Regions from separate parts of the Anaerobacillus sp. MEB173 genome, predicted to be linked through region 1. Evidence: riboswitches for the same ligand, from Rfam matches in the RefSeq annotation. Region 1 holds a riboswitch; each other region holds the start of a gene.
The links. A riboswitch is a leader RNA that binds a small molecule or an ion and turns the genes downstream of it on or off. The one in region 1 is predicted to bind lysine.
Positions count from the first base shown of each region.

Region 1 (3,268 bases):
TTTATATTCTCTTTCAAGCGTAATAGTGATACATAAAATTGATTTATATCCTTCTCTTGCTCTGGAATCATCTCAAGCGAAAGGTGTGGAATATCAGTCGGGAAGTCCATTTCTTCACCTAACGTAATAATAATCCCTTTATTTTGCAAGACAGCATCTAAGCTGTACATTCTCTCAGCTTCAATCCCAATGTGAGTTAATAACTGTGCAATCCCTTGATATTGCTCGTTTTTTGAAGGGATGAAAATATTCATTTGTTTTAATTCATCCTCTACAAATGTTAACCATTGCTCTTGTTGCTCTTGCAATTGTTTATTTTCCGATTGAATCGCACTTACATAGGATAATTGCTGGTCAGTTAACCACTGCTTGTCCATGGAAATACCTACGACGATTCCGATACAAAGAGTACATATTAATGTACCTATATGAACGAGGTTTTTTCTCATTAAAATACCTCCATCCTTAACCAATGCATGATAATTGAGACTAACAATTCGAATTTCGGATTGAATAATAAAACACCCATAAGTACAACAGCTGGCAGCAGAAATGGAATTGGCTCAAAAGCAGAAACATGTTTCTTATATAAGTGATGTACACCTTTAAGATCAATCACTTGATGTCCTGCCTTCATCCTTGTTAGAAGACTAGAACCCATTCCTTTTCTCCCTTTTTCCAAAAATTCATTCATACTAAGATGACTTCCAATTAAATAAATCATATTTGCTCCTGCACAATAAGCGCAAAGGAGGGCAACATCCTCACTCGTGCCAATGAAAGGTAAACGCTGAAAAGGTAACCGAGCAGCAGAAAGCCTTGCACTTGCAGGTGAATGTCCGTTTGGGTAACAGTGGGCAACAAGCGTGGCACCACAACGCAGTGCCTTCATACTGACTGAATCCATATCACCAATGATAAAGTCAGGCTTTAACCGAAATTTTAATAAACCATCCGCCCCGCCATCGACCGCAATAAGAACCATATTCTTTCCCTTTAAAAAAGGGCGTATCGCTCTTAAATCCTCTAAATAACTGCCACCCCTGGCAACAATTAGTACATCCTTACCCTTCATTTCCTTAAAGTCAACTAATTCTGGAAACCCTTTTATAAAATTCGTCAATTCCTTTTCTCCAAAAGAAAATGAATTTCGGACGAAACTTTCAAATTGTTGTGGAAATTTTTCTGTTGCTTTTTCCTTTAACTGTTCAACCATATTGATGTCATATTCTTTTAACGTCACATCTTTTTTCCAATATCTTTGTTTATCAAAAACAAATAATAAATTATTTGTTATTTTTATTTGTTTCCCATCAATATGAATCTCATCACCTTGTACTTGAAGATCAAAGACTGGTATATTCGACTTTAAAAGTAACTGCACACCATTATGATCAAACTCACCGGTCATTGATATCTTTAAATTAAGAACGGCTTGAACTTTCTTTTCAATCAGTGTCTCTGCTGCTACAACATCGATGTCTTCATGACTTATAACAGCAATACTTCTAGAAGGCAATCGCTCCGCTAATACTTTTGTTCGTTTTCCCTGGTAAGCAATTCCCTCAATCTCCTGTTGGTTATAAAACAAACCGATTCCCCCCTTTTGAGGATTTTCAGTTTTACATATATTCCTAAACGTAACTACACTTAGTATGAGCAACGAAATCCGTTTTCAACCAAATGAAGTTAAAATTGAAAGTAAATATCTTTTTAGTATTTTTCAAAAACCATTGCATTTCGTCTTAATATTTGTTAAATTATATACAAATTAATATTTTTCTTAACTTCAATTAGTACGTTTGAAGTGAGGATAGAGGTGCAAAGACCATCAGTATGCAATGGGAGGAGAATGAGCTCTTTTGATCATTGCTGAAAGGGGGCCTTTGCCGAAGCTTCAAGAACTCATTATTCTTGTTAGCTGGTTCTGTTATTGAATAAGTGCAGAACTGTCATATAGATCAACTATATGGAGGGCTATCTCACGCATAGAACAACGATTCCTATGCACCAATGAGATACCTCATTGGTGCTTTTTTATTTTTAAAACAATTATGAATATAAGCGGATTTAATTACTAATGACAAAGGATTACTAGAAAATACTAAACGAAATGAGGGAATTTTCAATGTGTTTTGGTCAAGTAGCAACAGCAATGGTTACCCCTTTTGATGTAAATGGTGAAATTGATTACAATGCTTGTGAAACTTTAATTAACTATCTTATTACGAACGGTTCTGATGCGCTCGTTGTAGCAGGAACAACCGGTGAATCGCCTACTTTAACGACAGAAGAAAAGGTTGAACTTTTTAGTTTTGTAGTTAAAGTTGTCAATAAACGAGTACCTGTAATTGCAGGTACCGGATCAAATAATACAAATGCATCAATAAAGTTAACAAAATTAGCAGAAGAAACAGGTGTCGACGGAATCATGCTCGTTGCACCATATTATAATAAACCTTCTCAAGAAGGGCTTTACCAGCATTTCAAAACAATTGCTGAATCAACAACACTACCTGTAATGCTATACAATATCCCAGGCCGAAGTGTTATTAACATTAATGTAGAAACAGTTGTCAGACTGTCACAAGTTAAAAATATTGTAGCAGTGAAAGAAGCGAGTGGTGATTTAGATGCAATGACCCAAATTATAAGTGAAACACCAGAAGATTTCAGCCTATATACTGGTGATGACGGCTTAACATTACCTACACTTGCCATAGGAGGCGTTGGAGTAGTATCAGTAGCCTCACATATCCTTGGGAATCAAATGCAAGAAATGGTCTCAAACTACAAGAATGGGAATGTAAAAACAGCAGCTCAAATGCATCGTGACCTACTGCCGATGATGAAAGCATTATTCGCTGCACCAAACCCAACACCGGTAAAAGCGGCATTAAATATGAACGGCATCAATGTAGGCAGCGTACGATTACCACTTGTTCCATTAAATGATATCGAAATGCAAACATTAAGAAACGCCATCCAACAAACAATCAAAGAAGCAGTAAGCTAAACTAAAAAAGCTCCCGGACGGGAGCTTTTCTTGACTATGTTACTACGTAATAGCCCATTGTCAGTTCGATCTATAGTACAGTGTACCGACACCGAAAAAAGCTCCCAATTTTGGGAGCTTTTCAACTTTCAACTTTTAACTCTATTCTCCCTTACCCTTTCAGCTTACCTTATGCTCAATCCGTAATTTATCAGCAACCATCGCGATAAATTCTGAGTTTGTTGGCTTCGCTTTTGAAACGCTTACAGTGTA
Region 1 is NZ_JBJMAU010000002.1:76,916-80,183, forward strand. It holds gene ACJ2A9_RS04735 (hypothetical protein) at 1-449, opposite strand, end outside; gene steA (putative cytokinetic ring protein SteA) at 449-1,591, opposite strand; lysine riboswitch at 1,807-1,988, shown strand; gene dapA (4-hydroxy-tetrahydrodipicolinate synthase) at 2,129-3,016, shown strand; partial or broken gene ACJ2A9_RS04750 (sporulation transcription factor Spo0A) at 3,176-3,268, opposite strand.

Region 2 (3,268 bases), on a different contig from region 1:
CGTGACGAAAAGAATCGTTATGATCACCGCTTTTTAATTTATAAGAAAATGTCCAAATCGTAGGCGTAAATCTAGTCCCTCCTTGCATACATATAACTATGTAAGGGGGGATTTTGTTTGGCACTGATTAAAAAAAGACTGCGTCCCCGAAAAGGACCGTTACCATTTCGATATGTATTTTTGATATCATTTGTTATCTTTATTATTCTTACTGTTCAAGGATTATGGTTTGTAGAAAGAGGAATACGGCCTACATTGCTGGCTATTGCGCATACAGAGACTCAACGGATTGCGACGCTGGCCATTAATGATGCCATTTCGAAAAAGATTTCAGAAAGCACGGAAATGGAAGAGTTAATTGTCATTGATAAAGATGCGCAAGGAAATATCACTTCTGCCCGTTTTGATCCTACCATTTATAATAAAGTGTTATATGAAGCGACGTATCGGGTCCAACATTATTTAAAAATGGTTGAAGAAGGAAGAGTCGAGGAACTTGGATTACCTAATGGGGTTGAAGTTGAACGAAATCATGATTCTGGTTTCAATGGAATTATTCATACAATCCCGTTGGGTCAAGCAACACAAAATGCCCTCCTCGCTCATTTAGGCCCGCAAATTCCGGTCCGATTTACGGCGATAGGAGACGTGAAATCACAGATTAATAATACGATCAAAGAAGTAGGAATTAATAATACGTGGATCGATGTAGCAGTCGATATTGAGGTCGATGTGCGAATTATTATTCCTTTTGCAACAGATACAGCTGTTGTATCTACTTCGATTCCAGTTGGAATGTTATTTGTACCTGGTAAAGTGCCTGATTTTTATAATCAAGGTGGTAGTGGTTCACTGCCTGCACCAGCGATTATTAAAGAATCTGACATTAGAGAAGCAATTAACTAAAATTAACATTGTTGTTCAAATGGAATATTGCTATACTTTTATAATGTAATAGAATAAGTTAAGCCTCATCAATCGATGAGGTAGAGGCGCGAAAATCATGAGTATGTAATGTGAGGATGACAACGAAGACCATTACAAAAAGGGAAATTCGCCGAAGTAAAGATAAAAGTCATGTTTATCTTTACTGGGGTTGCATTGAATAAATGCCGCACTGTCACTATAGAGCAACTATAGTGGAGGACTACTTTACTTGATGAGACACTTTAACGTTACTTGTTTAAGGTAATGGTAGGTCTTGTGCTACTATTACCTTTTTTAGTGAGCAGAGAGAGAAAGAGAAACAGAAAGAGATAAGAAGAGAGAAAAAATGTTAGGGAATTAGCATCTAGCTTATTAGCGATTAGAATGTAGTTAAAAGTTAAAAGTTAATGGCTAAAAGCTAACCGCTAACCGCTAAATAAATCAGGGGGTCGATTATGGAACATTCAGCTTTATCATTAATACCACCAGTACTCGCTTTACTGATGGTTATCGTTACAAGGAGAGTATTGCTGTCACTCGGTGTTGGAATTATTGTCGGGGCATTAATGGTCAATGGCTTTAGTATTACGGAAAGCCTTTCGCAAATCTTTAGTATTGTCGGAGGAATTTTTGTTGCAGATGGGGGATTGAATACGTGGGAACTATATATTCTCTTTTTCCTGCTTGCGCTAGGAATGATCGCGTCACTTGTCTCACTATCTGGAGGAAGCAGAGCCTTTGGAGAATGGGCAATGAAGCGCGTGAAGACGAGAGTCGGTGCGCAGCTAGTTACGATTTTATTAGGGTTTATCATTTTTATTGATGACTATTTTAATAGTTTAACAGTTGGTAATGTTAGTCGTCCTTTAACGGATCGTCATCGTATCTCCCGTTCTAAGCTTGCATATTTGGTCGATTCAACAGCAGCTCCTATCTGTATCGTTGCACCTGTTTCAAGCTGGGGTGCGTATATCATTACAATTATTGGGGGAATATTAGTTACACATAATGTGACCCAATATGAAGCGCTTCAAGCATTTTTACTGATGGTACCAATGAATTTTTATGCAATTCTTGCACTATTAATGGTTTTTGCAGTTGTCATTTTTAAGCTGGATATTGGATTAATGAAGAAGCAGGAAATTCATGCGATGAATACAGGTGAACTTGTTGACTTAACAAAAGGACCGGTTCCTGGAGATCAACAAAACGTAACTGTTTCTGATAAAGGAAAAGTTGGCGACTTATTATGGCCAATTGCTACGTTAATTTCTGCGACTGTTTTCTTTATGATTTTTACTGGAATTCAAGGAACAGAAGGCGAAGTTACAATACTGTCGATTTTTGAAAATACCGATGTTGCTGCAGCACTTGTTTACGGAGGACTTTTAGGTCTGGCCGTTGCTATTGTTCTTGTATTAGTAAAAGGCGTATCAGGTCGTCAATTTGGAAGTGGATTATGGGCTGGTATAAAATCAATGCTTCCAGCGATTTATATTCTAATTTTTGCTTGGACAATCATTGAAATTATTAGTGAATTAGGAACTGGAAAGTATTTAGCCGGTTTAGTTGATGCGCATATGAATATTGCTTATTTACCAGTTGTATTGTTTATAATTGCTGGATTTATGGCATTTTCAACAGGAACGTCGTGGGGTACATTTGGAATTATGCTTCCGATTGCTGGTGAAATTGCAGCTGCGACAGATGTTACAATGATGTTGCCAGTACTTGCAGCAGTATTAGCTGGAGCGATATTTGGTGATCATTGTTCACCAATTTCTGATACAACGATTCTTTCATCAACAGGAGCAGGAAGTCATCATATTGATCACGTGATGACACAATTGCCTTATGCGTTAATTGTTGCGGCGATAACGATCATAGGTTATTTAGTATTAGGTTTTACAGGAAGTGTTCTGTTCGGTTTACTCGTTTCCATTGCAACTTTCGTGTTAACGGTATTTGTGTTGAAAAAAGTGGCATCAGCCAATTGATTGTAATAAAATAGAAAATGCTTGGAAAGTTTAATTTTCCAAGCATTTTTTGTTTGTATTTAGAGTCACTTTTGATAAAAAAATTTTCGACAAAATCCTGCATTTTTCGAAAAATATTTTGACTTTAACGTTGAAATTAATTATAATAAAATAGTGAATTGTCAGAAAATTGGGCGATTTGATAGGTGTTTTATACGTTTGGAAAGGACAAACTATCTTTTTTACTTTGGTACTTTAGCGTTAGACCGCGTTAAAATGTATATTCCACATGGAAATGACAAAAATATACTTTTGACAAAGACAAGCTAAAACTATATACTAAAACCAAAATATTCAGAATAAAA
Region 2 is NZ_JBJMAU010000006.1:171,922-175,189, forward strand. It holds gene ACJ2A9_RS14260 (dihydrofolate reductase) at 1-63, shown strand, start outside; gene yunB (sporulation protein YunB) at 118-906, shown strand; lysine riboswitch at 980-1,158, shown strand; gene ACJ2A9_RS14270 (Na+/H+ antiporter NhaC family protein) at 1,383-2,924, shown strand.
Region 2: it holds a riboswitch for lysine, as region 1 does, so the genes downstream of both, ACJ2A9_RS14270 (Na+/H+ antiporter NhaC family protein) here and dapA (4-hydroxy-tetrahydrodipicolinate synthase) in region 1, are expected to answer to the same signal.

Region 3 (3,268 bases), on a different contig from region 1:
TGGTTACCTAATGGTGGAATTGAACGTTTAAATGCCTGCGGAAATACTACTTTGCGCATTGCTAATGGATATGACATCCCAAGTGATCGAGCTGCCTCCATTTGTCCCTTATCTATGGATTGAATTGACCCTCTAAATATTTCAGCAATATAAGCACCAGAGTGAATCCCTAATGCTACCGCCCCTGCTGTAAAATTAGATAGTGGCAGGAAACTGGCAATACCATAATATAAGAACATAATTTGTACAATCAGTGGTGTACCACGAATAAGACCTATATAGATGTCAGCAAGAAAGTTTAACAGTTTTGAAGTAGATATTTTAAATAAAGCAAAGACAATTCCAATAATTGTTGCAATCAACAGAGAAACTGCTGTAATACTGATTGTTGTCCAAGTTGCCTTTAAAAATGCTGCCCCGTGCGAATTAAAAATCCCGATAATACTATCTAAAAACTCCACTTAATACTCCTTTCATGAAAAAAGGTGCGTAACGCACACGCACCTTTTATTTCATAATGTTCTCATTAAACCATTTCATACTAATTTCTTCGTATGTTCCATCTTCAATCATTGCAGCAATCGCCTCATTGATTTGCTCAACTAATTGTTCATTTCCTTTGTTAACAGCTACAGAGATTAAATCTTCATTTAATAGCTCATAAACTGGCTTAATTTTTAAGCCTCGCTCATTCATTGCTGATAAACCAACAATATTATCAGTAATAACGGCATCAATACGTCCTACAGATAAATCTTGCAGGGCGTTAACATCACTTGGGTATCCATTGATTTTATCAGAAAGCTCTTCAGCCATATCTCTCCATGTGCTCGATTGAATTACTCCAATAGTTTTACCTTCTAAATCCTCAGGTGATTGGATCTCTTCATCATCAGCATTGACAAAAATTTGTGCCCCAGAAATATAGTAAGGATTTGTAAAGTCGACTTGCTCAGCTCTTTCCTCTGTCGCAGTCATACTTGCGATAATCGCATCATAATGATTAGCACGTAACCCTTGAATAATTGTTTCCCATGGGTTTGTTACCGGATTTGCTTCAAGACCAAGACGGTTTGCAATTTCAGTCCCGATTTCCACATCAAATCCTGTTAATTCACCATCTTTTGTAAAGTTTAATGGCGGATATAAACCACTCATTGCAAACGTAAATTTTCCATCATTCACTAAATTAAATTCTGCAGATTCTTCTGTTGTCACTTCAGCAACCTCTTCAGTAGCATCAACGTCGTTTTCTGTAACTGCTTCTTCACTTGATCCACAAGCGCTGATCATAAGTAGAACAAGTACTAGCAGCATTGCAAATAAACCTTTTTTCATCATCTTTCCCCCTAATTGATTTCTCCAGCTGGTCCTCTCTATTTTTGTCCCAGCTTTATCTAGAAAGCAGATTTAGGCATAAAAAAAGCCGTATATTTTATACGGTTTGTTTACGACCCGCATCTAAACTTTGAAGATAGCACTTCACAACTTTTACAAAGAAAAAGCTGTGACAGTTCTGTCCCTTTTCGAGTACAGACCCAACTCCTATATCCAGGAAAATATAAGAATTTCGGCAATTTAACCTTTCATTTGTCCTCAATTGACCATTCCTGTGTCTTAAACAAACTACTTTTTTAAACCGCACCTCTACCTCATCTTTTAAATGAGGATTTATTATTTGATTATATTGAATAAAATAATTATAAAATAGTTTGATAGTTTATACAAGAAATGTTTGTTAGCATTTTCTTCCTATGTATAAAACCAAACTAATCCTTGACGTTATAGGACGTTTTATATTATACCAATAAATAGGGTTTATTATATTTATACTATTTAATGATAATAACATTTAACTAAGTTTTGAAGGGGCTTTTTAAATCTCATTACCTTAAAGCACCTATTAAAGGAGAATACTATGCTAGCTTGTCGTGAAGATGTTTTATTTTTAACAAACCAACTTGTCAATATTGAAAGTATTGTTAATACTGATGGGGAAAAGGAAATTAGCCAGGCAATTTTCACCTTGCTTTCCAACATCCCTTACTTTAAAAATAATCCTGACTACTTAATCAAATCACAAACAAGAAATGATGTACTAGAACGTTATAATGTGATTGCCTTTGTGAAAGGGACAAAAGGTCAAAGTAATAAAACCATGATTTTGATGGGCCATATGGATACAGTTGGAATCGACGACTTTAACCATTTAAAGGATAAAGCATGTTATCCAGGTGAGTTAATGGAAGCATTACAATCGGAAGAGCTACCCGCACTTGTAAAAGAGCATTTACAGTCTAATGACTACTTATTTGGCAGAGGCACACTTGATATGAAAAGTGGTGTTGCAAGCAACCTCTACTTACTTCAATATTATTCAGAGCATCCTGAAGAGCTTGAGGGCAACTTATTAGTTGTTGTTGAATGTAATGAAGAAGATAGTTCGCATGGAATTCTCTCTGCATTGGACGATTTAAAGTCACTAAGAGAACAACACCAATTTGACTATGTCGCTGCCATCAATGCCGATTTTGTCTCACCGAGGTATGAAGGTGATGAAAATCGTTACATTTATAAAGGTACAGTAGGTAAACTTCTTCCCTCTTTCTTTATTACTGGTTCAGAGACACATGTAGGGTCTTGTTTCGAAGGGCTTGATCCAAACTTTATTGCAGCCGAATTAACAAAACAAATTAACTATAACCCTGAGTTATGTAATGAAGCACACGGTGAAACAACTGTTCCACCCGTTTCATTAAAGCAGACAGATTTAAAACCAACATACACTGTGCAAACAGCACTTTCAGCATATGTCTATTACAACTTCTTCATTCACTCCTGGTCACCAGAAGATGTATTAGTGAAGCTTAAAGAGCAAGCGGAAATTGCGTTTACCAATGCTTTAAAAGCTTTTAATGAACGTTATGAAACATTTAGTAAGGTAAGTAAACAGCCTTATCAAGAAGTTCCTTGGAAATCCAGAGTAATGACTTACAGCGAAATGGAAGCTCTTTTAATTGAGGAACATGGTGAGCGCTATGTAACTCATATGAAAGAATTTAAAGAGCAATTGCTCTTAAATACAGAGTTAGATACGAGAATGTTTGCAGCACGAGTAGTTGAAGAAGCCTGGAAATGGATGACAGACCAAAGCCCGGCGATTATTCTTTTCTACTCTTCACTCTATTCACCAAGAATTGAAGTGACTGGGTCAACTGAAAAGGAAAAAAATCTGATCAATGCTTTAGATGCAGCTGTAGAAACCGTG
Region 3 is NZ_JBJMAU010000007.1:73,411-76,678, reverse strand. It holds gene ACJ2A9_RS15135 (amino acid ABC transporter permease) at 1-443, opposite strand, end outside; gene ACJ2A9_RS15130 (ABC transporter substrate-binding protein) at 508-1,338, opposite strand; lysine riboswitch at 1,468-1,658, opposite strand; gene ACJ2A9_RS15125 (M20/M25/M40 family metallo-hydrolase) at 1,919-3,268, shown strand, end outside.
Region 3: it holds a riboswitch for lysine, as region 1 does, so the genes downstream of both, ACJ2A9_RS15130 (ABC transporter substrate-binding protein) here and dapA (4-hydroxy-tetrahydrodipicolinate synthase) in region 1, are expected to answer to the same signal.